Regions from separate parts of the Pedobacter sp. GW822-FHT03F06 genome, predicted to be linked through region 1. Evidence: riboswitches for the same ligand, from Rfam matches in the RefSeq annotation. Region 1 holds a riboswitch; each other region holds the start of a gene.

The links. Region 1 has a riboswitch for cobalamin ahead of metE (5-methyltetrahydropteroyltriglutamate--homocysteine S-methyltransferase). Riboswitches for the same ligand answer to the same signal wherever they lie in the genome.
Region 2: another riboswitch for cobalamin. It lies ahead of AC1RJ8_RS08375 (TonB-dependent receptor plug domain-containing protein); the one in region 1 lies ahead of metE (5-methyltetrahydropteroyltriglutamate--homocysteine S-methyltransferase).
Region 3: another riboswitch for cobalamin. It lies ahead of AC1RJ8_RS08345 (TonB-dependent receptor plug domain-containing protein); the one in region 1 lies ahead of metE (5-methyltetrahydropteroyltriglutamate--homocysteine S-methyltransferase).

The regions. Positions count from the first base shown of each region.
Region 1 covers NZ_JBXANE010000005.1:234,672-245,357, forward strand. The annotation lists gene mfd (transcription-repair coupling factor) at 1-1,406, shown strand, start outside; gene AC1RJ8_RS10730 (DUF3820 family protein) at 1,505-1,726, shown strand; gene AC1RJ8_RS10735 (DsbA family oxidoreductase) at 1,926-2,642, opposite strand; gene AC1RJ8_RS10740 (M14 family metallopeptidase) at 2,831-5,524, opposite strand; cobalamin riboswitch at 5,650-5,857, shown strand; gene metE (5-methyltetrahydropteroyltriglutamate--homocysteine S-methyltransferase) at 6,055-8,388, shown strand; gene AC1RJ8_RS10750 (acyl-CoA thioesterase) at 8,672-9,058, shown strand; gene AC1RJ8_RS10755 (class I SAM-dependent methyltransferase) at 9,120-9,788, shown strand; gene AC1RJ8_RS10760 (phosphatidate cytidylyltransferase) at 10,111-10,686, opposite strand, start outside.
Region 2 covers NZ_JBXANE010000004.1:161,346-172,031, forward strand. The annotation lists gene AC1RJ8_RS08365 (PKD domain-containing protein) at 1-433, shown strand, start outside; gene AC1RJ8_RS08370 (DUF5074 domain-containing protein) at 440-1,543, shown strand; cobalamin riboswitch at 1,817-2,008, shown strand; gene AC1RJ8_RS08375 (TonB-dependent receptor plug domain-containing protein) at 2,106-3,971, shown strand; gene AC1RJ8_RS08380 (DUF6580 family putative transport protein) at 4,011-4,598, shown strand; gene AC1RJ8_RS08385 (ABC transporter substrate-binding protein) at 4,826-5,767, shown strand; gene AC1RJ8_RS08390 (SIR2 family NAD-dependent protein deacylase) at 5,776-6,462, shown strand; gene AC1RJ8_RS08395 (Dph6-related ATP pyrophosphatase) at 6,452-7,177, shown strand; gene AC1RJ8_RS08400 (YMGG-like glycine zipper-containing protein) at 7,309-7,803, shown strand; gene AC1RJ8_RS08405 (Dabb family protein) at 8,042-8,377, shown strand; gene AC1RJ8_RS08410 (hypothetical protein) at 8,889-9,140, opposite strand; gene AC1RJ8_RS08415 (DUF3291 domain-containing protein) at 9,158-9,847, opposite strand; gene AC1RJ8_RS08420 (GAF domain-containing protein) at 9,977-10,456, shown strand; gene AC1RJ8_RS08425 (DNA-3-methyladenine glycosylase) at 10,470-10,686, shown strand, end outside.
Region 3 covers NZ_JBXANE010000004.1:148,118-158,803, reverse strand. The annotation lists gene AC1RJ8_RS08355 (DUF5074 domain-containing protein) at 1-269, opposite strand, end outside; gene AC1RJ8_RS08350 (YncE family protein) at 279-1,412, opposite strand; gene AC1RJ8_RS08345 (TonB-dependent receptor plug domain-containing protein) at 1,409-3,445, opposite strand; cobalamin riboswitch at 3,541-3,736, opposite strand; gene AC1RJ8_RS08340 (serine hydrolase) at 3,820-5,067, shown strand; gene AC1RJ8_RS08335 (sigma-54-dependent transcriptional regulator) at 5,174-6,577, shown strand; gene AC1RJ8_RS08330 (chloride channel protein) at 6,790-8,580, opposite strand; gene AC1RJ8_RS08325 (RluA family pseudouridine synthase) at 8,655-9,377, opposite strand; gene AC1RJ8_RS08320 (response regulator transcription factor) at 9,619-10,308, opposite strand; gene AC1RJ8_RS08315 (redoxin domain-containing protein) at 10,412-10,686, opposite strand, start outside.

The DNA.
Region 1 (10,686 bases):
GTTTTAAAACCAGTAAACAGATTAAGGACACGTTAGCCGAAGCAGCTGCAGGCAAAGTTGATATTTTAATCGGCACACACCGTTTGCTGAGCAAAGATGTAAAGTTTAAGGATCTCGGCATCATGATTATTGATGAAGAGCAGAAATTTGGTGTTACCGCAAAAGAAAGGTTAAAAGCTGTAAGGGTAAACGTTGATACTTTAACACTTACCGCGACTCCGATCCCGAGAACGCTGCATTTTTCTTTGATGGGCGCAAGAGATTTATCCATCATCAGTACACCGCCACCAAACCGGCAACCGGTGAGTACTGAATTGCATGTTTTTAATGATAAACTGATTCAAGAGGCTGTTCAGTTCGAATTAGACCGCGGCGGACAGGTTTTCTTTATCCATAACCGCGTAAATGACCTGATGCAATTGGGTGGATTGATCCAGAAACTGGTTCCAAAAGCCAGGATCGGTATTGCACATGGCCAGCTAGATGGCGACGCACTGGAAGATGTAATGCTCGATTTTATTAATGGTGAAAAAGATGTTTTGGTGGCTACCACGATTATTGAGGCTGGTTTAGATATCCCAAATGCCAATACCATTATTATTAACCATGCACATATGTTTGGTTTAAGTGATCTCCATCAGATGCGTGGCCGGGTAGGCAGGAGCAACAAAAAAGCTTTCTGTTATTTACTTTCACCGCCACTATCTACTTTAACTTCTGAAGCCCGGAAGCGCTTAAGTGCCATTGAAGAATTTTCTGACCTGGGAAGCGGCTTTAACGTAGCCATGCGGGATTTGGATATCCGTGGAAGTGGAAATTTATTGGGCGCCGAACAAAGTGGCTTTATTGCGGAAATCGGTTTTGAGATGTACCACAAAATTTTGGACGAGGCTATTCAAGAATTAAAAGAAGCCGAGTTTAAAGGCCTGTTCGAAAATGAACCTGCCCGTCCGTTTGTGGGCTTTACGCAGGTAGATACCGATCTGGAATTGTACATTCCGGATGCTTATATCACCAATATTACCGAGCGTTACAATTTATATACCGAGCTTTCTAAACTCAATAACGAAGCAGAATTAGCTATTTTTGAAAAACATTTGGCCGACCGTTTTGGTCCGGTTCCGCCACAGGTAAAAACCATGCTCAGCGTGGTACGTTTGCAATGGTTGGGCAAGAAATTAGGCTTCGAGAAAATTAGTTTCAAGAAAAACAGCTTAAGAGGATATTTCTTAAGCGATAAACAATCTGCTTATTTCGATTCGAATACCTTTACCAAGATTTTAACTTTTGCACAGAACCATCCACGTATGTGTAATTTAAAAGAGGTAAAAAACACCTTAAGGATTGCTTTCGATAACATAAATACTGTTGAAGAGGCAATAGAAACTTTAGAGCTTATCGACTAAAAACATTAATTCAGTCAATAGACTGACTCAATTAACGTTAATTTGATCAACGAACTGACTGATTTAATGTTTTTAAACTTAGTTTATCTTAAAATGAAATGTTAGACCCTACCTTATTGCTCGATTTAGTGAAAATGCAAATGCCTTACGGAAAATATAAAGGTTATCTGATCTGCAATATCCCTGAAAGTTATTTGCTTTGGTATAAGGATAAGGGCTTCCCCAAGGGTAAATTAGGCGATTTAATGGCTACTATGTTTGAGATCCGAGTAAATGGATTAGAGTATCTGTTAACGCCGTTGAAGAACCAGCCACGGTAAATATCCCGAGCGATCGTCATCCTGAGCGGAGTCGAAGGACCGAAAACGATCGTCCTCCTGAACTTGTTTCAGGATCTAATTCATAATTAACGCAATAGATGCTGAAATAAATTTACTGCGTAGCTTTCCGCTGCGCTAAAGGTCAGCATGACGAGTTGGGTAAAATCTGCGTTGATCAGCTTAATCTGCGGGAAAAAGGCTATATCTCACACCCATTTTCATCACAAACTGCATCATCATTTTTATTTAATGAGGTTATTGTGGTTTTAGGTTGAGCTTCTTTCCATTCGGTAAAACTTTGAGTAAGTGCATCGGTAAATGCCTGAACAGGTTGAGCACCCGAAACACCATACTTGCGGTCCATTACAAAATAAGGTACACCGCGGATCCCTAAATTCTGGCTTTCATAAATATCGTAACGGACAGCTTCAGCAAACTCATTTCCATTCAAAACTGATTCAACCTCATCCTTATCCAAACCTATTTCTATAGCAAGATCAATCAAAACACTCGTTTCACCGATATTTTTACTGTTTACAAAATGCGCTTCAAACAGTTTTTCTTCAGCTAAATCCTGAAGATTATGTTTTGCCGCCAAATGGATCAAACGATGAGCATTAAAGGTATTGGCAGGAATATTCGTATCAAAATCTATCTTCAAACCGGCGTTTGCAGCCATATCGACCACCTGCTTGGTCATTTGTTTAGCCTGCTCAATTGGCATTCCCTTGCTTCGCGAAAGGTAATCGTAAACGGATTCATTATTGGTATTGTGATACTCAGGATTGAGCTGATAGCTCTTCCAATCGACTTCAATTTCATTTTTGAACGGCAATTTTTCTATCGCCTGCTCAAAATGTCTTTTCCCGATATAGCAAAACGGACACATCACGTCCGACCAGATTTCTACTTTCATAACACAAAATTAAGGTGATTAAAGTTGGGTAAAGTAAGATCAAAGTAAAAAGCCACTATCGTTTAGGGTAGTGGCTTTCTATATTAATATAGAACTGTCATCCTGAGCCTGTCGAAGGATAGAAATAATACGTTTTTAAGCGTTTCGACAAGCTCAACGTGACAAATCCGAGTAATTTATAGATGTGATTACTTATACAACTGGTTAAATATCAGCTTAAAAGTGCCATGTGTTTGTGCCCTAAAAGCAATTTCAGGTCCGAAAACAAGCAGCTTGCCTTTACCAACCTTTGCCTCGAAGGCCGTTACCCCATCTTGCAGGTAAGCCTGCCCCCAGGCCCAGCCGCTGCGTAGCGGGGTGGCGTTTTCGAACCACATTAAAGGTTTAATCTTTCCTGCTGCAATAGCGTCGCCTGTGAGCTTAAAAACAGGGCTATTATCAAAGTATACATCAGCCTCCTTTTCCATGCCCCAATTGCTTGGCAAAGTTGTATCTACGCCAACATTTAAAACACTTCCCGGGACATAATATTTTTCAGCTGGCAATCTCTTTTCCTCTCCATTTACGATTTCAACCATTGCATTGCGAACAGGGAGATTTAAATGATAGGCTAAATTGGTACTGCTACCAATAGTTACAATATTGCCGCCTGCCTCCAAAAATTTCTTTAATTCAGGGATTGATTTGTCTGCGGTGATCCTTCCCAAACGGTTTCTAAATTCCTGAGGAACTTCCTCTGCCTTTGGCCCAAAAAATCTGTTTCCAGCACCTCCCTGAACCGATGGGATCGCACCACCTACAAAAATAATTACATCATACTTAGATTTTAAGTTTCCGGCATCAATATCCTGCGGATAAATTACCGTTGCAGTATAATGATATTGTTCCATTAAAAAGCGCAGCCAGCCTGAAGCCATAGAGCCTCCATAGGTATCCCAAAGCGCAATTCTGCCAGCAGAAATTTTAATCTTATCCTTTGGTACGGCTGCAGTTTTGAGTTTAATGTTTGCTTTTTCCAATATTGCTTTCCCTGCTGACGAAACATAAAAATCGCCATTTTCAGTAGAACGGTGAACTTCAATTTTATTTTTCAAAAGATCGTTCACTGCAGTATAAGAATCGTTTTGTGCTGCACTTAACACATAATTTGATCCATTAGGCCATTTATTGTCTGGCTTTAATAATTCTCCGTAAGGGTTTTTCTCAAACGGCCCTGAAAAATCATTTAAAATCCGGTCGAATTTCACATCCATTAAATAAGCTAAAGTCCATCCGGCAGCATCGTATGGTGGAATTGGTGCACCCCCTTCGTATTTAAAATCGTTTGGATGATCTTGCGGCTCGAACATATCCAAAACGTGCGGACGGAAAGCCTGATCGGTTTTTATGACATAACTTCCGGCAGGATAATTTTTTCCCGCAACGGAAAATGAAGCGGTTGCTTTTTGAACCACAATACCCGTTCTGATCAAAGCGTTTAAAAATTTAACAGCAGAGTTAAAATCCGGTTGATCGGCACTTAAAATGTATCCGCGGGGATCTCTGTTTGCAGGAGCTTTCATTACCGTATCAAAAGCTTTCATACTGATCTGCCTCCTTGCCCCAAAATCTGCATCACCTCCGGCAATTGACGCCCCTTTTTCACCTTTAGCCGCGTTATTAATGGCTTCTATTTTTTTTGGAGAAAAAGACCAGGTATCTTTTTTACCACGTTCTATCGAATTTCTGCCCATCTGGTAAATGTTGTACAACAATTCGTCGCGATAGCGTTGCGCATAGTTTAAAACGGCATAGTTTAACGATACCGAATAATCGATCGAGTTTTTAAAGTACCACTTCCTCGGGGTAATCGGGTTTGGTGAATCGCCGTTAGGCAATAATCTCGAAGGAACTAACGGAATTTCAGAAGGCGTAGGGTTCCCGATAATCTCGGTCAGGAGCCCAATCATATTATGAAAATAAGTGGTGGTTCTTAAACCGCCATTGTACCAGGTAGAGTAAACCGATCCTCCACGCTGGGTATAACCAGGTTTGTTTTCTACATTCATTCGGTTGTGCATGGCCGCACCAACGGCATCCAAACTGGTTAACAACGTGGGGTCGAAAACATAATTAAAAGGATCGCGGTAGGGAGGCCCGGCAACAACGGTTCCCGCCGGACCAGCCTGATGGTGGTTATACATAATCTGCGGAATCCATTCTACAAAAAGCTGGCGTCCGATATTCTGCGTTTCTTTAAGGTTTAACATAAAGAAATCGCGGTTGTTATCATGGCCTGCATATTTTTCATACAAAACAGGCAAACCTGAGGTTGTTCTTTTTTTAGGGTCTTTCTCTCTCATGTACCAATTGCCCAACAGTTCTTGCCCATCAGGGTTGGCATGGGTAAACAAAATGATTACGTTATCCAAAATGCGCAGGGTTTCAGGGTCTTTTCTGGAGGCAAACTCATAAGCTGTTTCAATCAGCTGATGCGCACCCACTACCTCGTTGGCGTGCAGGCCACCATCTATCCAAACTACTGCTTTACCTTCCTGGGCCAATGCTTTTGCCTGCTCCGCTGTAATTTCTGCGTGTGCCAGCTGTTGCGAAATTTCCTTGTAACGGTCTAATTTCTTGAGGTTTTCTGGTGAAGAAACGATTAACATGTATTGACTTCTGCCTTCTTCGGTTTTGCCAATATCAACCAGTTTAATGCGGTCAGAACATGCCGCGAGTTTCTTAAAATAAGCTTCTGTTTGGGTATAATTGGCCAATTGATAATCGTCGCCGATATCAAAACCAAAATGCGATTTAGGCGTTGGCACTTCCTGCGCCAGCACCGCATAGCTATTTACCATTAAAAAAGCAATAAAAAGCCTTTTAAAGTAGATTTTTATCATAATAAAGTTTAGTTAGGTAATCAAATATAATAGAGAATAAGCGCTAAAAACGGCTTGCTGTAAATTTGTTACAAGTTTTAAATCCTAATCCATACATTTGCCTTGATGTAAGTTCTTAACTTTATTTTTCATCAACCGATACAGGTTCCCGGAATTACACCCGGGATTAATAGGGAATCGTGTGCAAATCACGAGCTGTCGCGCAACTGTAAATTCTGTCTTTTATTAAAAAGACAACGGTCTTATCATTCATGCCACTGTGCCGTTTACCGGGATGGGAAGGCGATAAGATCGGGAATAAGTCAGGAGACCTGCCTATATTGAATTGACGGTGCTTTCGCGTTATAAAGTAATTGGTCAGGTCTGATTGTACACCATAAAATTAAACATTTTATATGCTTGCTTTAAGCTTTTTGCTGATGAGTAGGCTGCTTGTGCGCGAACCTTTCCTCTTTATTTCTAACAAAAAACATTATAAAATATTGCTTTAAGGGCTTTTAAACGATTTATTTACTTAATCTTTAAAAGAGATGCTAACGCAAAATCTGGGCTATCCGCGAATAGGTAGCCAAAGGGAATTAAAGAAAATCTGCGAAAATTACTGGGCAGATAAAACTGGGTACAAAAATGTACTTCAGGTGGGAAAAAACATTCGCCACGAAAACTGGAACCTTCAAAAAGAAGCTGGAATTGACCTCATTCCTTCGAACGACTTTTCTTTTTATGATCATGTCCTTGATCATTCTTTAACTTTTGGGGCCATTCCGAAAAGGTATAACGAAGTGATATTGAAAAAAGGAAATTCAGAGCTTGATCTCTATTTTGCCATGGCAAGAGGTTATCAAAAAGAGGGATTGGATGTGGTAGCAATGGAAATGACCAAATGGTTCGATACCAATTACCATTACATTGTTCCTGAATTTTACAAAGACCAGCCTTTTAAACTTTTCTCTACCAAAATTATCGATGAGTTTTACGAAGCAAAACAATTGGGCATTACTACAAAACCTGTTTTAATCGGCCCGGTATCTTACCTTTTATTGGGAAAAGAAAAAGAAGCTGGTTTCGAAAAAATCGATCTGATCAAAAATCTCCTTCCGGTTTATATCGAGATATTATCCCGCTTAGATGCTTTGGATGTTGAATATGTTCAGTTTGATGAGCCTTTTTTGACTTTAGACCTTACCGAAAAAGACAAGAAAGCTTACGAATATGCCTATAAAGAGATCAGAAAGGCTTTTCCAAGGATAAAAATTGTTTTGGCTACCTATTTCGAAGGCTTGGGCAATAATTTAGCTTTAACAACTTCATTACCGGTAAATGTTTTACACATCGATCTGGTACGTGCTGAAGGTCAATTGACTGAGGCTTTAGCTTCACTAAAGGAAGATACTATCCTTTCGTTAGGTTTGGTAGACGGAAGAAACATCTGGAAAAATGATTTCGAAAAATCTGTTTCCATCATTAATCAAGTAGTAGAAAAAAGGGGCCTGGATAAAGTATGGATTGCCCCATCTTGTTCCTTAATCCACTCACCAGTTGATTTAGACAATGAAACCAATGAGCAAAACCTTTCGGCCGAAATTAAACAGTGGCTGGCTTATGCGAAACAAAAAATTGCGGAGGTAGCTACCCTAAAAAAACTGATCACCAACGAAAGCCCTGCATCTACCCTGCAAAAACTTGAGGAAAATAAGATCGCGATTGCTAACCGTAAAGTTTCTAAAATCATCCACAATCCCGAAGTTAAACAACGTGTTTTAGGATTAAAAGAGCAGGATGCAGAACGCTTAAGTCCATTTTCGAGCAGAAAAATTAAACAACAGGAACTCAATCTGCCAAGTTACGCCACTACTACCATCGGATCGTTTCCACAAACGGCAGAGGTAAGAAGCTGGAGAGCAAAGCTTAAAAACGGAACTTTTACCGTTGAAGAATATGATGATCTCATTGCGAAAGAAACTGCAAAAGCCGTAAACTGGCAGGAAGAGATCGATCTGGATGTTTTGGTTCATGGCGAATTTGAACGCAACGACATGGTTGAATACTTCGGTGAACAGCTAGATGGTTTTGCTTTCTCTAAAAATGGCTGGGTACAGAGTTATGGCTCACGCTGCGTAAAACCACCGATCATTTTTGGTGATGTTTCGCGGCCGAAACCTATGACGGTAAAATGGACCGCCTATGCGCAGTCGCTCACCTCAAAATATATGAAAGGTATGTTAACTGGTCCTGTAACCATCTTACAATGGTCGTTTGTACGTAATGATCAACCTCGATCAGAAACCTGCACTCAAATTGCTCTGGCCATCCGCGATGAAGTTTGCGATCTGGAAAATGCAGGCATAAAAATCATTCAGATTGATGAGCCAGCCATTAGAGAAGGTTTACCATTGCGCAAAGCTGATTGGCAAAACTATTTGAACTGGGCGGTTAAAGCCTTTAAAATTTCGGCGAGTGGTGTGAAAGACGACACACAGATCCATACCCACATGTGCTACTCGGAGTTTAACGATATCATCCAAAACATTGCCGATATGGATGCCGATGTAATCACCATCGAAACCTCACGCTCGCAGATGGAATTATTAGACGCATTTGCCGATTTTAAATATCCAAACGAAATTGGCCCCGGGGTATACGACATTCACTCTCCAAGGGTTCCGAAGAGGGAAGAAATGGTTCAGTTGCTCAAAAAAGCAAAAGCTGTTATTCCCTCCGAGCAACTCTGGGTAAACCCCGATTGTGGTTTAAAAACCCGCGGATGGGACGAAACCAAAAAGGCACTAATAGAAATGGTTGAAGCCGCAAAAGAAATGCGTAAAGCCGAAGAGGTACTTGCTGCAGATCTTCAGGTGAATTAGTTCTAATTTTGTCACACAGAAACCAATACTATTAAGTTAAGAATTCGATTGTTGTCAGTCTGAGCTTGTCGAAGACCCTTATCGTGAAATAACTAAAAAGACTGTCCTTCGGCAAGCTCAGGATGACATGTTTTTAGTTATTTCGCTACTTAATTGCATTACTGAAAGCACATTTTTTACATTTCAGTATCCATTTCTCAAGGCAAATCTTTTAATTTGGCAATTTTCTACTAAAAATAGCTAGAAAGTTGCCAAAGCTTTTTACAGCACCTATATTTAACCCATGACCCTAGAAGAAAGAATAGAAAATTCTAAAACCAGCATTTTTAAAGCCGTTTTCCCCAATACAACAAACCATTACGATACCCTTTTTGGCGGAACAGCCATGCATTTAATGGACGAAGTTGCTTTTATTACCGCAACCCGCTTTAGCCGTCAGATTATGGTTACGGTAAGCAGCGACCGGATAGATTTTAAAAAACCAATCCCGGCAGGCACTATCGTAGAGCTTATCGGTAAGGTAAACCATGTGGGGAATACCAGTTTAAAGGTTAATGTAGAAATTTATATCGAGCAGATGTATGCCGAGGGAAGAGAGTTGGCGGTGCACGGCGATTTTACTTTTGTGGCCATTGATGAAAATAAAAAGCCGGTTCAGGTAATTAAATAATCTTGTAAGCTTTGGCAAAAAAGATGTAAAAATCATAATGCCTAAATTTTTAAATTTGATTATGGAACAGCAACTTTCTGAAGAAGATTTAAAAAATATTGCCAAACAATTGGGTTGTCCTGAAGGTGAACACGGCATTAAAACAGGCGAAATGATGCATGCCAATAATATCGGTATGACGACCGCCGCAATTGATTCACTTGGTCTTCAAAACAATGAAACTGTTTTAGAAATCGGCCATGGTAACGGCGGGCATATTGCTCAACTCTTATCAAAAGCCGAAAACCTCCATTATTTCGGTGCTGATATTTCTGCAACCATTATTGCCGAAGCCGAAAAGATCAATCAGGATTTCATAACAAAAGGAAAGGTTCACTTTCAGCTAACAGATGGCATTACATTGCCCTTTGATGATGATCGCTTTGAAAAAATTTTTACGGTTAATACGATATACTTCTGGACAAATCCAAGTGAATACCTCAACGAAATTAAGCGAATATTAAAACCTAAGGGCACTTTAACTATATGTTTTGCTGATAAAACTTTCATGCAAACCCTCCCTTTTACCCCTTATGGATTTACACTTTACGAGGTAGAAACCGTAAAAGAATTATTAGAAAAAGCAGGTCTTACCATTAAAAATACCCTTAAAAAATTAGAGCGGATACAAAGTAAAACTGGCGAACAGTTAGAAAGATCTTACTATGTTTTAGTTGCCTCTGCTGAATAGAATTATAAAGAATATATAGAGGGCTGTCTCATAAATTGTATTTGCTTCGAATTTGTCACGTTGTCCAAAGGACTCCTACGGAGAGCCTGTCGAAACGTCTTGTTAGACATCTAAACAGGTCCTTCGACAAGCTCAGGATGACAATCTATATTTATGATACAGTTTCTTCGCAAGAATAGCGATTGTATCGTTTTGGGTGCAGCCACACTATAAATGTAATCTCATTCATTCCCGTTAAAACGACTATAATAGATAGGCTTAAACACAGTGTTCAAATCCGTGTTTATCGGTGTCCATCCGTGGCTAAAATTTTCTTTCATCTTTAATATAAAATCAAATACAGGTAGGCATAAACTACTGGAGCAGCCAATAACAATCCATCAAAACGATCTAACAAACCACCATGGCCCGGTAATAAACCACCACTATCTTTCGTATCCAAACTGCGTTTAAGCATCGATTCTACTAAATCGCCCAGTGTACCAAAACTAGCAATCAATACAGCCATGCCGATCCAAACCCAGGCCGGACTTTCGGTAAACAGAAATGATAAGCCAAAAGCGACCAAAACACTGGTGAACATCCCTCCGAAAAAACCTTCCCAGCTTTTCTTTGGGGAGTGGCGCTCGAACAATTTGCGTTTACCATACTTTACCCCAAAAAGATAAGCGCCTGTATCATTTGCCCAAAGCATCAGTAAAAATGCCAGCGGAAGATGAAAGTTATATTCGTTCCAGTTTTTCAAAAAGCCAAGGGCGTGAAAAAAACAGAAAGGAATGGTTACATAAACAAAACCAACAAAAGTATACGAGATGTTGGCAAATGGAATTTTGTTCTTTTTGTATAACTCTGTGATAAAAACCGAGAAAATTAAAGGGATACAAAGCAGCAAATACTT
Region 2 (10,686 bases), on a different contig from region 1:
GACGGACAATCAGGGAGAAGAGGGCCTTGTACTAAAAAATCAATTTCACACGCAAGATTATTTCCCTTCATGGGCTACTACAAATGAAATTTCCTTTACCGGAACCTTGGTCAAAAATACACTCACCCCAGGAGAAATCATTACCAATAAACCGTTGGACTTTGGTTACGCCGACAATGGATCGAGCGAATATGCAAGCCTACAGGAACAATTTGGCAGAGGATACAACACCTTCGATATCGATTGGGCTGTTGATGCCACAGGTAAAAAAGTAACCTTAAGCAGCATCGACTTTGTAAAGGTTTACACAGGCCAAAACAGTAACGGTAATCCCTTTAGTCCAGATAATGATAACAACCGTTCGCGCTACATCGGTGAGATTTCTACAGAATTCGGTGGAGCGGTAGATCTTAAACTTTTAAAAAATAAATAATACCCTATGAAACAATTCAACTTTAAGCCATTATTTGTAACTGCAGCTCTTTTAATAACAGGTCTTTATTCTTGTAAAAAAGACAATGTAGAAGATATACAGACCAATCCGGTAGCAGGGAAATATGAAAATGGTTTCTTCGTAATCGGCGAGGGATCTTACGGACAGAGCGCAGGTGCAGTAAGCTTTTACCGTTATGGCGATGATACCCTTTCGATCAGGGCATACGAAAAGGAAAACCCAGGGAAAATATTATCGAATACACCCAAAACCAGCACCTTACAATTTGCGTCGATAATTAACGGTAGCATTTATTTGATGAGCAAAATAAACGGGCCCATTGTAAAAATAAACGAGCAAACTTTAAAAGAAGAGGCCAGATATATACAAGAAGCCAGCAACTGGAGAAGTATTATCCAGGTTGATGGGAGCAGAGGCTTGGTGAGTGCAAATGACGGCGTATATCAGATAGACTTAAATACACTTACCGTTCAAAATAAACTAACAACTGTTGGTGCTGTAAATACAGGCGATATGTTGAAAAAAGGAGATAACGTTTATTTGTTGCAGAGTAATGGAGCAAAAATCATCTCGTCGAGCAATTACTCATTGGTTAAAAGTTTCTCGAACATTAACCGTGGATTCGCACAAACACCAAATGGCAAAGTTTGGGCTTCAACAGGTAGCCGTTTAATCGCAATCGACAATAATTTAGATACTGCAGGTATTGCCTTAACAATAGCTTTAGGATCTTTCGGTCTTGATGCGCCAACGCGTATTACCGCGTCAACCAAAGAAAATGCAGTTTTTTATCACGCTGGAAAATCAATTTATAAATATATTGATGGTGATAAAACATCCTTATCGCAACCATTTATCAATATTACCGAAGATCCTTTTATGGTATACGGTGCTATCCGTTACGATCGGAATAAAGATTATATCGTAGTTAACGGAATCCAGGGTTATGGTGCAGCTTCTACTGTAAATTATCTACTCATCTATAATGCATCAACTGGTGCTTTGGTTAAAAAAATCAAATACGGTGGTGATGGAGTAACAACTGATTTTAGTAAAATCTATTTCCCTGATTTAGCCATATTTCATTAAAATATCATTCAGTAATTACCTCTCGAAGTTAAAGGTCTGCCAGTGGTGCAGGCCTTTTTTTATGGTTTCGCTAGCCTTAAAGCTAAACCTGTTGTAAAATTGATTAGGTATCAGGAAGTATTAGCTACACATTTACCTCGCATTTTGTTCGGGTATTATTGTCACAACCCTGTCTTAAGTCCGAACCAACCCCGAACCAACTCCGTTTTAACCATATGCCATTAAGATGCTAAACTGTTTCTAATCGGTCTCCTTTCTCTCCGCTCTTTTTACTACATTTGCGCTGCTTTTGGTTCCTGATGTAAAATTGGGATTAAAAGGGAATACAGTGTAAATCTGTAACTGTCCCGCAGCTGTAAGCTCTATAACGTTTTTCAATCCATAAGTCACTGTTCCGCTTATCCGGTACGGGAAGACAGAAAAACGGGAGTAAGTCAGAAGACCTGCCTTTAGCATTTAATTTCATAGCTTTCGGGGATTGAAGCTAGGATTGAGATACTTAACGTTTTTCGTATTTTCATTTCCTTTTCTATCTGTTGGCTGTGGGCAAAACCACAATCAAATGAACAAAAAAAGAATGCTAACTGTAGCCAGTCTGGGGCTAGCACAGTTAATGATTAGCCAAGTGGCTAATGCTCAAACTCAAGACAGTTTGCAGCTTAAAGATGTTGTAATTTCTGCAACAAAAAACGATCAAAAACAATCACAAACAGGTAAAGTGGTAACCATTATCAGCCGCGAAGTATTAGAACGCAGCAACGGTAAGTCATTGCCTGATTTATTGAACGAGCAAGCTGGTATCGTTATCAGTGGGGGATATAGTAATCAGGGCAAGGACAAAAGTATATTTACAAGGGGCGCACTTGGTGGCTACACCCTGGTTCTTATTGATGGTATCGTACAGAACGATCCCGCAAGTATTAGCGGAACATTCGATTTACGTCTGTTTTCAATCGATCAGATTGATCATATCGAAATCCTAAAAGGTGGGCAGTCTACCATTTACGGATCTGATGCCGTTGCAGGAGTAATCAATATCATCACTAAAAAGGGTGGACCTAAAGGAAATACCATTTACGGTGTAGCCAGTGCCGGAAGCTTCGAAACTTACAAAGGAACGATCGGCTTAAATGGTGGCGTGGAAGGTTTTTCATACAACATCAATTATACCCATTTGAAAACCGACGGAATTTCTGAAGCCGCTGTACCACAAGGAAGTGCAGCTATATTTGATAAAGATGGTTTTAAAACTGATGGTTTAAACGCAAATTTCGGGATCAAACTCGACAAAAATTTCTCAGTTAATCCGTTTTTACGTTATTTCTATGGCGATTATAAAATAGATCAAGATGGATTTACCGATGGTTTACCTAACAATAATTCTATTTTAAAACAGTTTAGTGCAGGCTTTAACGCTGAATATAAATTCAATACCGGTAAAATAACGCTAAATTATAGCCACCAAAGCAACTCGAACGACGTAAAGTCTAGTTATGCAGGTTTTCCAAGTAATTTTTTAAACTTCGGAAAGCTTAATGTGGTTGATCTATTCTACAACCAGAAACTTGGAAATAAATTAGATTTATTGGTAGGTATCGACGATAGAAAAATGAAGTTGATTACCGACACCAAAAACCCAACAACCAATATCTTCGCCGCTTACGGATCATTGTTTTTACATGATTTAAGCATTTTTAACCTCGAAGTAGGCGGACGTTACAACAAACACGATCAATATGGCGAGAACTATACTTATTCGATTACCCCAAGCATTAACATCATTAAAGAAGTAAAATTATTTGGAACAGTATCTACAGCTTTCAAAGTTCCTACATTGAATATGTTGTTCGGTCAGTACGGCGCCAATCTGGATTTGAAACCTGAAAAATCTCAAAATTATGAAGCCGGTGTAAACTTAAACATTGCTGATGAAGCCTTTACTTTACGTGTTACAGGTTTCAAACGCGATTTAACTGACGCCATTGTTTATACCACAGGTTACATTAATCAGGGTAACCAAAAATATAAGGGTTTTGAGGTTGAGCCAGCTGCAAAATTTAGTGTTTTCAATATCAATGGTTACTATGCTTTTGTAGAAGGAAATACAGGAACAACCAATTTTTTAATCCGCAGACCAAAACACACCTTCGGCATTAATGCAGGTGCGCAGGCAACTGGCAATTTATATACAAGTGTCAACTTCCGTTATTTTGGCAAACGTTTCGATACCAATTTTATATCTTATTTAAATGAAGAGATGCCATCATACTACTTGTTAAATGCATACGTAGAATATGCTTTGGCTAAAAAACGTGTGAAATTATTTTTTGATGCCAAAAATATCCTGAACAAAAAATACACTGAAATTATTGGCTACAATACACCTGGCTTCAACTTTAATACAGGCGTAAGTTTTAATATCCGCTAATAAAAATTTAACTTTGCTTAAATATTAACCAGAAATAGCATGTCTCATTTAAAATTTAATCCACGTACTTTAATTTTGTTGTTAATGATATTGGCAATAACGGCTTTACGTTTGCTGGTAACATTTAACTCAGATGAATTAAAGTTTGCCAATTTTTCATCAATAGGAGCGGTAGCTTTATTTGGAGGCGCTTATTTTAAAGATCATCTTAAAGCATTTGCTTTTCCGCTATTAAGTTTATTTTTAAGTGATTTAGTACTTTACACAACCATCTATAAACAGTATGTAGATATGTTTTTAGTTCAGGAACTTTGGACATACCTTGCAATTGCATTAATGGTTTTAGCCGGTCGTTTCTTATTAAAAAAGGTAAATATTGCCAGCTTATTCCTATCTACAATCGTAATTGTATTTATTCATTGGATAGTAAGTGATATCGGTTCATGGTATAAGAACCCACTGTATACACAAAACTTAAATGGTTTTATAGATTGTTTAATTAAGGCTATTCCGTTCGAAATCAGATTTTTAGAAGGAACAATGATTTATGGTGCTTTGCTTTTTGGAGCTTTCGAAATTTTAAAAGCAAAATACCCGGTATTAAAACTGCAAACACAAGAGTTGTAGCAATATCCATTGTTTGGTATAATACCAATCAAGTGAAAACAACATAGAAATCCTCTTTTGATTCGATTCAAAAGAGGATTTTTTTTAACTTAGGGCTTACGTCAGGCTGTCCCGAATGTTCGGGATCAGTATCTACTAAGATGATATGACTTTAAGGATATCTGACGTTAAGAATAGATCCTGATCCCGATGTAAAATCGGGACAGGATGACGCATAAAATATAGATATGAAAGTTGTTTCCTTTTTACCTGCCGCTACAAAAATGATTTACGATATGGGCCTGCAGGAATACTTGCATGGTGTAACATTCGAATGCCCTAAAGAGGCCACAGACCAGCCCAAAGTTGTACGTTGCATACTAGAAGGCAAAAACTATTCGAGTATCGAAATAGACCGGATCTTTTCGGCATCCAAAGCACAGGGCAAAAGTTTGTATTGGGTAGATGATGCACTGCTGGAAAGTATCGCACCTGATGTGGTTTTCACGCAGGATATATGCGAAGTTTGCAATATCGACACCGTTTGTACCGAAACAGCCGTAATGAAGCTTAGCAAAAAGCCAACACTGGTGCCTTTATCGCCAAATAACTTACAGGATGTTTTCGAATGTGCCATTACCATTGCCAGGGCTTTAGGAAAGGAAGAAGTGGCTTTAAATTATCTTGCAGGCCTGCAAAAGAAAACAGATCATATTTTAGACCAGCTTAGGGCAAACCGTGCACCACTAAAAAGGATTATGTTAATGGAGTGGATCGAACCGATCTACAACTGCGGACACTGGATTCCTTTTCAGATTGCAGCAGCCGGTGGCGTTGATATGTTGTCTAATCCTGCCGGCGACTCTATTGTGACCCAGTGGGATAAAATCCTGAAATATAACCCAGAGGTTTTGGTCATTGCACCATGTGGTTTTGATATGAAAAGAAGCATGGAAGAAATGGAGCTGTTAACTTCAAAACCAGGCTGGAACAATCTTGAAGCTGTAAAAAACAATCAGGTTTATATTGCCGATTTTGATATGTTTACCCAACCGAGCGTAGGTACACTGGTTGAAGGCATAGAAGCTTTAGCCTGTATGTTCCACCCGGAGATATTTATGGCAGACGAAAACATAGCCAAAAAATTCATCAACCACAGTCAATCTCTGAAATCATTTAAATCTGTGTAATCATATATATGAAATTAGTTGTTTTAACAGGAGCAGGGATCAGTGCCGAAAGTGGCTTAAAAACATTTAGGGATTCTGATGGATTATGGGAAGGATATAATGTCTATGATGTAGCCACCCCAGAAGCCTGGGAGCGAAATCCTGAATTGGTGCAAGAATTTTATAATGAAAGAAGAAGACAGGTTTTAGCTGCAAAACCCAATCTGGCTCACCAGATACTGGCTGACTTGGAAAAAGACTTCGAGGTTGAGATTATTACCCAAAACATTGATGATTTACATGAAAGGGCAGGTTCTACCAAAGTTACCCATCTTCACGGTGTAATTACCAAGTCTCAATCAGATAGAAAAGCAGATTTAACTTATCCCATCATTGGTTCAGAAATCAAAATGGGCGAGCTTTGCGAATTAGGTTCTCAACTTCGTCCACATGTAGTTTGGTTTGGCGAAGCTGTACCCATGATCGAGGTAGCTGCTAAACTTTGCAAACAGGCCGATTTGTTTGTCCTTATCGGAACTTCATTGGCCGTTTATCCTGCAGCAGGCTTAATCGATTTTGTGCCTTCCTTTGTCGACAAATACATTATCGATCCAAAAACACCCGATGTAAAACGTTATAAAAATGTAATCAGCATTGAGAAAAATGCGGTAGAAGGCATTACAGAATTAAAAGAAATCTTAGCCAATGCCAGATAAAAAGCTTTGCATTTTTAATTGGAGTGGTGGTAAAGACAGTACACTGGCCTTACACTATGCCCTACAAGATCCTACTATCGAAATCCGTTACCTGATTACTACAGTGACCGAAAAATACAACCGTGTTTCGATGCATGGCGTTAGAGAAGCTTTATTAATTAAACAAGCTGATAGTATTGGTATTCCACTGTATCAGATCCGTTTGAGCGAAATGCCTGATATGGAAACCTACGACAGTACCATGAAGCATCATCTTTCAAAATTTAAAGAAGAGGGTATTACGCATTCTATTTTTGGTGATATCTTTTTAGAAGACTTACGTACTTATCGCGAAAACAAATTAGCAGAAATTGGGCTTAAGGCTATTTTCCCACTTTGGAAAAAAGATACAAAACATTTAATTGAAGAATTCCTAAACCTGAACTATAAAACCATCATTGTTTGCACACAGCAAAATCTCGAAAATTTTTGTGGAAAAGTAATCAGCCTTGATTTATTCAGGCAACTTCCTCCTGATATTGATCCTTGCGGAGAAAATGGAGAGTTCCATACTTTTGCATTTGAAGGACCAATTTTCAAGAATACAATCACTTTCACCATCGGAGAGAAGGTATTCAGAACTTATAATGCTCCAAGTAAAACCACAACAGATGACGATTCACCTTGTTCATCCACAGCACTTTCCGGCTTCTGGTATATAGATTTATTGGAATAATTTTTCTTTTCAAAACATTTTGGCATCATTTTTTCTTTAGTATTGGTAATTAACTAAATCACACAACATATTGAAACCTGTTTAGCGAGGTTAGGTAGCTAAACAAGCGTCATATTAAAAAATTAAGAGTTATGAAAAAGATATTTGTAGTAATCGCATTAAGTACTTCAGTTTTATTTGCTTGTAATAATAAGGCAAAAGAAGAAGCAGCATTAAAACAACAACAGGCCGAAAAACAATTGGCCATTAAAGCAGTTAAAGATAGTTTAAGATTAGATAGCTTTAAAAAAGCCGAAGTGGCCAAAGCAGAACAGGAAAAAGAAGCTAAACACCAGGCAGAATTAGCTGCAGCTAGAAGAGCAAGCTCATCTAGATCTTATGCAAGCTCAGGTGGTGGTTCTAGCAGTGCTTACGGTGGCACACAACCAACAGCTAAGAAAAAAGGTTGGAGCGATGCAGCTAAAGGCGCAGTTATTGGTGGTGCAGCAGGAGCAGTTGGTGGTGCTTTAATTGATAAGAAAAAAGGTAGAGGTGCTATCATCGGTGGATTGGTTGGAGCTGGTGGCGGTTATTTAATCGGTAGAGGTGAAGACAGAAAATCTGGCCGTGTGCAGCCTAAAAACTAAGAAAGGTTTTTAAAGATATACAAAGTCTCGATTTACATCGGGACTTTTTTTTTTGTTTTACCTGTCCCGGGTCGTCATGCTGACCTGTAGCGCAGCGGAAAGCTACGGAGTAAATTTATTTCAGCATCCTTCTAATCATTAAATACATTCAAGAAAAATTGTATATACCATATAAAATTCCATTGTATTTTTTGTGCTTAATATAAAATGATCGATATATTTAACAAAAAAAAGAACCATGATAGAAACCCAAACCGCAGATAAAGGACAGATCCAACACTTCGTAATGTTCTGGTTAAAACCTCAGCTAACCAAAACCGAGATCGCAGATTTCGCTAACTTCTTTGAAAGTTTAAAACCTATAAAATATATTAAAACGTTAAGTTACGGTTTAGCAGCAGGTACACCTGTACGCCCTGTTACCGATAACTCTTTTACTTATTCGCTAACCATTACCTTTGCCAGCATTGCAGACCATAATGCTTACCAGGAAGATAAAGTGCATTTAGATGCTGTAGAAAAATTCTCTAAAAACTGGTATAGAGTAGTAGTGCACGATACCATAATCTCTTAATAAGTTTTAGCCACAGAAACGCCAAGCATACGGAACATTCTGCGGCGCGTCATGCTGAACTTGTTTCAGGATCTTTCCACCCTTAACCATAGGTGCGCACAGATGAATTCATATTTTCATTGATGCGCATTTTTTATTAAAGATTCATTTACGAAGGGATCAATCCCCACGATCCGTCATTTCGAGCGCAGCCGGGAAATCTATTCTAAGTTAAGTAACCTGGAAGAGGTTTGTCAACATGAATTTATTTCAAGGTTACAAAACAATAGATATTTGTTCATTATAGGATGAAGAAAGTCCAAACCTCCCATTTATTTGGCAAAATAAGCATATAAAATTATATTTTGTGATTATATATAAAAATCAATATACCAATTAGTTATATATATTTATTTAAACAAACACTATTCACTGGAGGTGCTTTTCTTTCCAAAAACAATCAAATATTCAAAATATTATTTTAAACAAACAAATAACTCACTAAAAATCAATTAGTTAAACCAAAAAACAACTAGTATTGATGCCTGTTATAGGCCGTTGTAAAATCAGAACGCATTAGCTTAAATCGCGCAACTACAGTTTGGATAAATTCTTCATCAATAATTTCAAACACATCGTTAACACCGCCTCCACTCAGATCAAGTTCTGCGAGTTTATAACTTTGCTCAAAGGTACCCTGCTCAAACTTTACGATAAACTTTTGGTTCATCGAAAAAATGGTGATCTTACATTCCGGATGCGGAAGTTCTGCTACTACTCTCATTTATTTTATATTTTTATTTACAATTCAACAGATACACCATTAAGCGTACCCCAGCTATCTATAATCGAGAAACGGGCAAACAACTCTTCCTTGTACCATTCGCGCTCCCTGGTAAGCTTAATCACATCCGAATGATCAAAAGATTTATAAGCATAGTTTTTCATACTGTCCGCATCAGCCCAGATCGAAAAGGTGGCCTGATCAAAAAATGGATTTTCGCCAATACCTGCCGACAAGACAAAGCCTGGGGCTGTACGCATGGCATCAGCTGCTCTTTTAATATTCCGTCTAAACTCTTTCAACTTGTTAAATTTAATTGCTGCCCTTGTAATTACAGCAATCTTACCCGTGTGGACATTACTCATTTTATTGGGCTTAAATGGCTCTACTGCTGACCATAAGCCATGGCTAGATAAAGGCTTTAATAAGATGGTAAAACTTTCTATTCCAAAGAAACCAAACCATTTCAGCACGAAAGAATGGCGATAAAAATTATCACAATCGTTCCGGTTATCCCAGGTAGTGAGCACAGCCCAATGCTTATAGTCAGGGGCTAAATCTACCCGGGCATCTTTTCCGCTCCCCATTAACTTCCAGAATCTGCAGCGCTTATTTAACCATAATGGTAATCGTAAAACAGCCATCCCTACAAATGCAAAAGGAATGGTAAGGCCACGGAATTTGGTAATGGTTAAGGCTACAATCATAAACTCACGATTAATGATGCCAAAACTAATGATTTTAAGAATAGGTTATCATTCAAATTTTCGTCATTAAATCCACAATTAGCCTACATCTCACAAATCATAATTAACTTTGATTATAGAAAATAAAAAATGGCAGAAGACTTAACTATCACCAGAAATACATCAAAGGAAGAGCAATATCAATCGATTATTCCCCAGATAGACGCTTTACTTTATGGAGAAACAGATTTTATTGCAAACCTTGCAAATGTTGCAGCAGCACTTAAAGAACAGTTTAATTGGTTCTGGGTAGGTTTCTACCTGGTAAAACAAGACGAGTTGGTATTAGGCCCATTTCAAGGTCCGGTAGCCTGTACGCGGATAAAAAAAGGAAAAGGCGTGTGTGGCGCATCCTGGCAACAAGCAGAAACCATTATCGTTCCAGATGTGGAAGAATTCCCAGGTCACATTGCCTGTGCATCTGCTTCTAAATCGGAAATTGTTTTACCGCTGATTGTTAATGGTGAAGTGATAGGCGTTTTGGATGTAGACAGCGAAGTGTTAAACAAATTTGATGAAACAGATAAAACTTATTTAGAGCAAGTTATATCAATTCTATTAAATAGATAGTTAAAATAAAATCTTGAAACTAAGAGAAGAATATTACCGAAATGAAGACGTGGTAAGCCTAGCTAAAGATCTGTTAGGTAAAATACTCTACACCAAAATTGATAACAAAATTACCGCAGGCATCATCGTCGAAACCGAAGCTTATTTTGGCATAAAAGACAAAGCTTCGCATGCTTACGGCGGCCGCAGAACCAACCGAACAGAAACCATGTACGGCAATGGAGGCATTG
Region 3 (10,686 bases), on a different contig from region 1:
TGCTGTAAATCGTTTGCGGTTTCGCCGAGCGATGTGCCATTTACCTGTTTGTAATAATCGGCTACTGTTGCTTTTGTCGCAATATCATAGTAAGAAATGGCACTGTTGCCGTTACCCATTAACCCTTCGCAGAGTATATAAATGCCTTTGGTATCTGTAATGATCTGTTTTTTTTCCACTATCTCTGTTCTATCCTTTTTACAGGCTGAAATAGAAACGGCCGTTGCGGCGAGGATAATTAAAATGTGTTTTTTGTAAAATTTGCTCATGGTTTATATTTAATTTGTAAATGCAATGTGTGCGGGGATATCGCCGGTAGTAACCGACCATTTTAATCGCCCTTCGGGGCTATAACAGTGTAATTTGCCTGGGCTAACATAATCTTTGGCATCGGTTACGTAAACGTCCTTACTAATGGGGTTAACCGCAATTCCGTAAGGAATTTTAATGTCTTTTTCAGTGCCATCACTGATGAATTTGCGATCCATCACGGTTTCATCTTTCGTATTGATCATGTTGTAAGTAATCCTGTTCTTGCCTTCGATGTAATTCCATTCGGTGCTGTAGATGTAGGCGTAATCATCATCTATCACGAGGTTGCTGGCCGCAATATTGAATACCTTTTTAATCTGGTCGGTTTGGGTATCGATTACAAAAAGTTTAGAGGCAACGGTATAATAATCCCCTCTTGAAGTGACATACAGATCGCCATAACGGTCGGCCTTTATACGGCTGAGATTAATAGCAACTTCAATCCTTTTAATTTCAGTAAAACTGGGAAGATCGATTACCGAAACAGTGTGTTCGTAATCTGGTGGACTATATCCTCCAGAATTGGCCACATAAAGTTTGGTGCCCATAATGGCCATTTCTTCTGGTTGCCTGCCCACTTCAATAGTACGATTTACCCTTAGTGCTGTGGTATCAATTTCAGCCACTATCCCATTGGGGGCCTTCGGATCGCCAACTTTACCTAAATAGGCACTTACATAGGCTTTTCCATTACTGAACGTGATGTAACGGCAGTTGGTGATGTTAATCTGGCCGATTTTTTTACCGGTTTTAATGTTCAGTACCTCAACCTTGTTCGATATGTTAACCACCACATAAAGTTTGCTGCCATATCGGCCAATATCATTCCCCACATCGCCCAAACCTTTGGTTACTTCCGGATTAACCTGATTGTACAGGTTACGGGTGTAAATACCGTTTACGAGGTCCATATAATCAAGCGAAGCTTTATTCATGTTCATATTGCCTTCATTCACCAGATAAAAACCTTTAATGACTGATGTTGGCTCTGGCTCTACCTTCGTAATTTCGGAGGGTAAAGGCTGCGGATCTTTTCTGCAGGCGCTGATAATCACCATAAGAAAGGCCAAAATATATATCGGAAACTTTAAATGCCTCATAATTTATAGGTTAAGGTTAATCTGTAGTTTCTGCCCGGCATTGGGAAGTTTGGAATAATATCATAGTATTGGTTAAGCAGGTTATTTACCTCGCCATTGATGTTTACACTTCCTTTTTTTAATTTAAACTCATAACCAATTGCTGCGTCGTGGGTGTACCATGGCTCCATGTAATTGTAAATGTTGTTTGCTTTTTGGTTGTAACGGAATCCGGTGTAAATAAAGCCGTAGTTGGCATGCCAATTATGGTAATCTAAGCGGGCTAAAAAAGAACCGCTGTTTTCAGGGATGTAAGGAATTTGATCTTTATAAGTCTCTTCGAGTTTTGAAGTCACATCCACAGCTTGCTGGTAAGTATAATTGATGCCTATGTTGAGCATGAAATCATTAAGTGGTTCGAATGCTGTTTTTGCATTAAGCTCTAAACCACGTATATCAACCAGACCAATGTTGTACATTATCCAACGGTATAGGTTGGCACCAGGTTGTGCTACAATTTTATCTTTTACGCGGTTGTAATAAACATCCGATTGGATATCGATAAACTTTATCTTCTGGTTTTTGAAGCTTTTGAAATAGGTTACACCAAAATCATACTGTTTAGTGTACTCGGGATTTAACAGGGTATTGCCGATGAAAGTATAGTATAGATCGTTAAAGGTGGGCATCCTGAATATATCCTTATAAAATGCACGGATTCTGATATCCCGATCCTTTAACACTTTCCATGAGAGCATAACGGTTGGACTAAAAACCTGCTTGTTACCCGATGAGGAATAAAGTTTTACCCGATCGACTACGGTTGTGCTGAGCAGGTTTGCGTGGATATTAAGCTTCTCAAAGGTTATAGATGAGCTTAAAACATTTAAAAAAGTATTTCGATTTGGATAAGGAAACCTGTAAATATTGGCATCCAAAGTCTGGAAGGTATAGTCAGATGCATAAGCGGCCTCCCAAACCGAATTGATTTTATATTTTGCAGCAATCGATAGGTAAGCCTCCTGCTCTTTAAACCGGTTATCTAAAAAACCTGCTGTAGTTACATAATCGGGATCGAGGTAACGTTGATATATATAAGCATATTTACCGTTTACCATAATGGTGAATTTGTTAGAAAAACTTTTCTCTGCGCTCCCCTGAACAAAGAAATCGCGATCCCATATTCTTTGCTTAAAATCGAACCTGTTGGCTACAATTGCACCTGGTAATCCCCTATCTGATAAAAATGAATAGGCCTGCGCGTGCCATTTCCCATTTCTAAACTTACCAAACAATGCAGCCTGTAGACGAAAGCGCTCTACATCCCCATTATTTCTTACTGCAGTGGTATCGAAAACACCATTGGTATACCTGAATTTATATCTACCATCGGCATGTATATATTCGGTATTGATACTCGCCTTTAGCTTTTCATTAATCTTATATTGATAAACGAGAGCAGGATTGATCAGACCGAAGGATCCGCTTTTTAAAGCCAGTTCTATTTTTTGATTTTGTTTTTTTTCGAAATCGGCATCTTTGGTTTTGAGATAAATGCTGCTTGCGGCCGAATAACCTCTCGCCGGAATCAATAATTCGGGCTTTTGGCCACTGTAGAGAGAAATTTCTTCGAGATTGTTCAATGAAAATTTACCTAGATCAACCTGACCATTCTGAGCGTTGCCAATCTGGATTCCATCCAGAAAAACTGCGCTGTGATTGGTACCCAAACTGCGTACATTCACCGTTTTCATCCCACCTATTCCGCCGTAATCTTTCAACTGCACACCTGAAAGATAGCGGATGGCATCGGCAATAGATAAGCTATTGATTCTTTTAAGGTCTTCGGCAGATAGGATTTGTACCGGAGTAGGCGATTTACTTTGCTCCGTTAAGCGGTATTCTCTAATCTGAACTTCTTTCAGTTGCGTTGCTTTTTTGGTGCTGTCAGTTTGTGCCCTGGCATTTAAAGGCAATAGAAATCCTGTCCATAAAATGGAAGAATATAGAAAAAACTGCATTGTGCCCGCATAGGCAGAATGTTTACTTGTCATTTTGATTGTGAGTTTAACCCACAGCCAACAGATGGAAAAGAAATGAAATACGAATACGTAAGTACATCACCCCTTAGCTTCAATCCCCGAAAGCTATGAAATATAATGCTAAGGCAGGTCTTCTGACTTACTCCCGGGTTTCCGGCCTTCCCATCCCGACGAGTCGGAACAGTGGCAGATTGATTGGAAATCCGTTAAGGAGCTTACAGCTGCGGGACAGTTACAGATTTACACTGTATTCCCTTTTAATTCCGGGTGTAAAGCCGGAAACCAAAAGCGCTGCAAAACTAGCAAAATTAAACAACATGTAAAATGGATGATGGAAAATGGTGATTTTAACAGAAAAGACTAAATTAGGAATCAAATTTTCACTTATGAAAAGAATATTAATTGTTGCTTTTTCATTAATAAGCCTATCTGTTATGGCGCAAAAAACCGATACTGTTTTTCTGAAGAAACTGATGGAAACCAGGCCAGAACTTTTTTCTGCGGTACTCAATCATCCTGATCAAAACCAGATCCAGATTCTTTATACACAGGTTAACCGAGATGCGAAGAATAAACCTACATTTAAAACCTTTAGTTACAATCTCGATCCGCATCATTATTTTTATCCTGCAAGTACGGTTAAACTTGCTGCAGTCATTTTTGCTTTAGAGAAAGTAAACCGGTTGAAAAATACAGGTTTAACAATTAAAAGTGCTATGATTACAGATAGTGCCTATAAAGGACAAACGAAGGTTTTGACAGATACAAGTGCTAAAAATGGGCTTCCATCAATAGAACATTACGTTAAAAAGATTTTGCTTACCAGTGATAATGATGCCTTTAACCGTTTATTCGAGTTTATTGGTCGTGCCGAAATTAATGAAAAACTGAAAGCGAACGGATTATACGATAGCCGTATTTTAAACCGTCTGGCCATTGGCGACGCAGGAGAATCTGCGAAACATACCAATCCCATCAAATTTTACAATGGTGAACAATTGGTGTATGATCAACCGGCGCAGTACGACCCAAAAGCGTATGAATTGAAATTAAGCAACCTGGTAATGGGTACCGGATACATGGATAGCACCGACAAGCTGGTAAACAAACCTTTCAGTTTAGCGGGGAAAAATGCCTTCGCCATTAATGATCAACAGAAACTCATGCAGAAATTGATTTTTCCTGAGGCTTTTCCGGCTAAAGAAAGATTTAACCTTAACAAAGCGGATTATAAACTCATTTATACTTATATGAGCAAGTACCCAACGGAAAGTGATTTTCCTAAATACGATCCGAAAGCGTTTTGGCCAACCTATGCCAAGATGTTGTATTATGGTAGAGAACAGGTAACGCCAGATCCAAATATCCGCATTTTCAATAAATATGGCGATAGTTACGGCTTCATTATCGATAACTCTTATTTTGTTGATTTTAAAAACGGAATTGAATATTTCTTAACCGCAGTTGTGCAGAGCAATGAGGATGGTATCTTCAACGACAATAAATACGAGTACGAAACGGTTTGTTTCCCTTTTATGAAAAATCTGGGCAGAACCATTTACGAATTGGAATTAAAAAGAACTAAAAAACAGAAGCCCGATTTAAGTAAGTTCAAAATGGATTATGCTTATTAAAAACCTTTCCCATCTTTTTAGGTTTATAGCGTATTAATTGTATAAAAAACTATACATTAATTAAAAAATAATATATTCGCATTTCAAATAAAAGAATACATCTCTAATGGCTAAATTATTAATAATTGACGATGAGCGCGCGATAAGGAGTACCCTACGCGAAATTCTGGAGTACGAAAATTACGATGTTGAAGATATCGATAACGGTATCGATGGCCTCGAAATGATCAAAAAAGGAAATTTCGACCTGGTACTTTGCGATATCAAGATGAATAAGATGGATGGTATGGAAGTGCTCGAGCAGGCACAGATCATTAAACCCGATTTGCCATTCATTATGATATCTGGTCATGGAACAGTTGAAACGGCCATTGAAGCCAGTAAAAAAGGAGCTTTCGATTTTATTTCGAAACCACCAGATTTAAACCGGTTATTAATTACGGTCCGTAATGGTTTAGACCGTGGAAATTTAGTTACTGAAACCAAGGTTTTAAAACGTAAAGCGAGTAAAACCCGTGAAATTTTAGGCGAATCGGAAAGCATTTCTAAAATTAAAGAAACCATAGAACGTGTGGCTCCTACCGAAGCACGTGTATTAATTACTGGTGCAAATGGTAGTGGTAAGGAGTTGGTAGCTAGGTGGTTACATGAAAAATCGAACCGCGCAGATAGCCCTTTAATCGAAGTGAATTGTGCGGCTATTCCATCAGAACTGATTGAGAGCGAGTTGTTTGGTCACGAGAAAGGTTCATTTACCTCTGCTGTTAAACAACGCATCGGTAAATTTGAACTGGCTAATGGCGGTACTTTATTTTTAGATGAGATTGGCGATATGAGCCTTTCTGCCCAGGCAAAGGTTTTACGTGCCCTACAAGAGCATAAAATTTCGCGTGTAGGTGGTGAAAAGGAAATTGAAGTAAATGTTCGTGTTTTAGCGGCAACCAATAAAGATTTATTGAAAGAAATCGAAGATGGTAACTTCCGTATGGATTTGTACCACCGGTTAAATGTAATCAATATCCATGTTCCACATTTAACGGAACGTACCGATGATATTCCTGTTATTGCCCAGAACTTTTTAGAGAATATCTGCAGCGATTATGGGATGCCGGTTAAGAAAATAAATGATGGCGGTATGGCTGCTTTACAAGCTTTGCCCTGGACAGGTAACGTGCGTGAGCTACATAATATGATTGAGCGTTTGATTATTTTGAGCGATAAGGTAATTACCGAAAATGATGTACGTGCCTTTGCTAATCCAGGCGGCGGTACAAACATTGGTGCTGCAACCAGTGCACAGATTGCAGGTGCAGGAGGATCAGCCTTAGCTTCTTCTTTCGATTCGTTCAATAATTTTCAGGATTATAAAGATCATGCAGAGCGCGAATTTATCAAATTCAAGCTGGAGAAAAACAATTGGAACGTATCAAAAACAGCGGATGAGATTGATATCCAGAGAAGTCATTTGTACAGTAAAATTGAGAAATTCGGCTTAAAAAGAGCTGAGTAACTGATTAAGTTTAAAAGTTTTGAGGTTGGAATGTTTTAAGGTTGTCCGAGAACATTCCAACTTTTTTATTTATACATATAGACAAATCGTCATCTCGACTGAAGTGCAACGGAATGGAGAGATCTATGAGTAATATCCAGACAAAAAATTCTCCTCCAAAGGAGTTCCTTTGGAACACTACGGTCGAAATGACGATCTTGGAGAATTTAGAGTTATCCCATGTAATCATTTTGCCTCATCAGCAATGCCCGGTATTTATTAAAAATTGCTGTTTTGGAAACGAACCCCAAATATTGGTTCTGAGCCGTTAATACAGGTAAAATCCACACATTATCTTGCTCCATTTTCTCCAATACGATTTTCAGATCATCATTTTCTGTAATGGCGTTCGGTGCAGGTTGTACCAAATAAGAGGCTTGCAAATTTTCCTTATCAGGGTGATTGATCATCTCATTAAATAGTTCTTCTATGTAAATGATGCCCTTGAAATCGCCCAGTTCGTCTGTTACAGCGCAAATGTTTTTATGCGAATGCATAATCTCGGTCATCTTAACCGAAATCAGATCGTTCATATATAATTGAGGATAAGTTTTCTCGATCAGATATTTCAGTTTCATCTGGTTTAAAACAGTTGTATCCTTATCCTCATGAGATAATAACTCACCCTTATCGGCAAGTGCTTTAGTATAAATAGAATGTTTTTGCGAGCTGCGGTTAATGGCGTAAGAAATTGCAGTGGTAATCATCAACGGAACCATTAAAATATATCCACCCGTAATTTCTGCAATTAGGAAAATACCGGTTAAGGGAGCATGCATAATCGATCCTAAAGCAGCTGCCATACCGGCCACAATAAAATTAGATACGTTTAACTGCGCCAAACCGGATAGATTTACCACATAGGCAAATATAAACCCGATTAGTCCGCCCATAATTAAACTGGGTGCAAACGTTCCACCATTACCACCTGCGCCCAAGGTAACCAAAGTAGCTATCGATTTCATAAAAATGGTTACCACTGTAAACAGTACTACTAAAGCCGGAATGGTATTGTAATCGGCGAAAATACTATTATTGATTACCGCCTGGTAATCTCCTTTTAGTAAGCCCTTTATTGTGATGTAACCTTCGCCGTAAAGTGTTGGGAATAGAAAAACCAAAACGCCAAGCATTAAACCACCAACAATAACTTTGGTATAAGGATGTTTTATTTTATAGAATAGTCCTTTTACGGCATAATTTGCTTTGGTAAAATAAATGGAGAATAAGCCGATAAAACAAGCCAGTATTACATAATAAAACAATGCGTTCACTTTCCATCCTTCTGTAACCAAAAAGAAAAGTTGCTGTGTGTAGAATAATCTTGCTACTACTGCAGCTGTTGCAGCCGATAACAAAAGCGGGATAAACGCAGGAATGGTAAACTCTGGCAATAAAATTTCAATAGCGAAAACAATCCCAGCCACAGGGCTATTAAATGCTCCTGCAATACCTGCTGCTGCGCCACAGGCCACCAACATGGTAATTTCGCGATAAGATAAACCGAGTAAACGACCAAGATTTGAGCCTATTGCCGATCCACTGGTAACGATTGGTGCTTCCAAACCTGTTGAACCACCAAAACCTACCGTAACGGCTGCGGTAATAATCTGTGAATAAATATTATGTGCTTCTACCTTGCTTGATTTTTTCGAAATGGCATAAAGTAAAGGGGTTAAGCCCGTTTCGAATTTCGTTTTACGGATAAAGTATTTGATGTACAAAACCGTTAAGAAAATACCGATCATCGGAAATATAAAGTACAGGTAGTATTTATATTTCCAGTGCCAGTCTGATTGAAGAAATTCTTCGATGTGGTGGGTCAAACTTTTTAAAACGGCAGCTGCGAGTCCCGCTAAAACCCCGACAATTACGGCAAGGATAATTAAGAAATTACGGTTTGATATTTTAGATTTTCGATATTGGTTAATCTTATCAAGGTAATTTACAAATCTGATGTACATTCTATTGTTTTTTAATAGAGGGCGAAGGCCAAAAGTAACAAAAACAACGAAACGAGCCAATTTAAAGGGCTGTTTTATGCATCAAATTTATCCAATAACTTAATTAAGGTTGCAAAATCTTTTGGATAAGGTGCATCGATCACAATATCTTTGTCATCTAAAGCTTTAAAAACCAAATGCCTGGCATGTAATGCAAAACGTTTCATAATGGGCTGCTCCTCTTCGCCTTTGGTTAATTTATAACCTCTCTTAATTGATGAAAGAAAAACTGGTTTCCCTTTATACATATCATCACCAACAATGGCTGCCCTTTGTGTTGCTAAGTGGATACGGATCTGGTGCATTCTACCTGTTATTGGCTTGCATTCAACCAGTGTATAATGTTTGTAGTACTTTAACGAATCGAAAATAGTTTCAGCTCTTTTCCCTTCTGCCCTATCAATGGTTACGTTTTTATTGCCATCGTTCAAGATTGGAAGATCAACTGTTAACTGATCGAAAATAACGTGCCCGTCCACTACGGCATGATAGGTTTTATTTACTTTCCTTCTTTCGAACTGCATAGAAGCGTGGCGGTAACCTTCAGGATTTTTTGCGATGATTAGCGCACCAGAAGTTTCTTTATCCAAGCGGTGACAAACCTGTGCATCATCGCTATACTGTTTGGCCAGGCGTAATACATTGGTTTCTCCAGATCCACCGCGTTCATCGAGCGAGGCTAAAAATGGAGGTTTATTGATAACAATAAAATCGTTGTCTTCGAAAAGAATAAGGTCTTTAAAATTTGGAAACTTCAAACTGTGCTGCAATTAATGAACCGCAAAAATACGATTTTATTTTTTTAAGGCGGGCGTCACCCTGAATTTATTTCAGGACCACATTCTGGAAAGATGCTGAAATGAATTCAGCATGACGAATTCTTTACGCGTATCGTCCTCCTGAACTTGTTTCAGGATCTAATTGAAAATTTTAAGTCCAAAAAAGCCGCTCCGATGTTGATCAGAGCGGCTTAATAACTTTAGCTTTTATAATTATTACTTAAGAAAGCTCAAACTTATAACCTACTCCTTTTACGGTTGATACATATGTTTCGCCTAATTTTTCCCTTAGTTTACGGATGTGAACATCAATGGTTCTGTTTGTTACTACTACTGAATCTTCCCAGATATTTTTAAGGATCGATTCGCGGGTATAAACTTTTCCCGGTTTTGATGCCAGTAAATATAAAAGCTCAAATTCTTTTTTCGCCAATACCACTTTGTTACCGCCTTGAAAAACCAAATAAGCTTCACGGTCGATTACTAAATCGCCAATTTCCAATTTGTTTTCAGAGACTTCTTCTGTTCCTGTATTTCGTCTTAAAATTGCATTAATGCGGCTAACTAAAGCACGCGGTTTAATTGGTTTTGCGATATAATCATCAGCGCCTACATTAAAACCTGCAATTTCAGAATACTCTTCACTTCTGGCGGTTAAGAAAACCATAAATGTATTCTTGAATTCAGGTATTGCACGCATTAAACGGCAAGCCTCAATCCCATCCATTTTAGGCATCATAATGTCCAGGATGATTAAATCTGGATGTACCTTTTTCGCAACAGTAATTCCTTCTTGGCCATTGGTAGCTGTGAAAACCTGATAACCCTCTTTTTTAAGGTTATATTCAATAAGCTCCAGAATATCTGGTTCATCATCAACAATTAATATTTTCTGACCTGCGTTGTTCATAGTTAAATATTTGTTACGAAAGTAGTGTCTATGATGCAATATTTAGTTAAGCCTAAGTTAAGAAATTGTTAATTACTTAAATTAGTTTAACATGGAATTTGTTTTAAAGTAACGTTTTGGCTAAAAATGCCTCTAATTGATCGCCACGCAGGTTTTTAGCGATTATTTTTCCAGAGGGATCAACTAAGTAAGAAGTTGGGATAGCTTGCACCTGGTATTTTTTTACCGTTGCTCCGTTAAAATCTTTTAATTCCGAAACGTGTGTCCAGGTTAATCCATCTGCTTTCACTGCGCCTAACCATGCTGCCTTGTCGGTATCTAGCGAAATACCGATGATATCAAAGTTCTTATTTTTATATTTATTGTACACCTTAACCA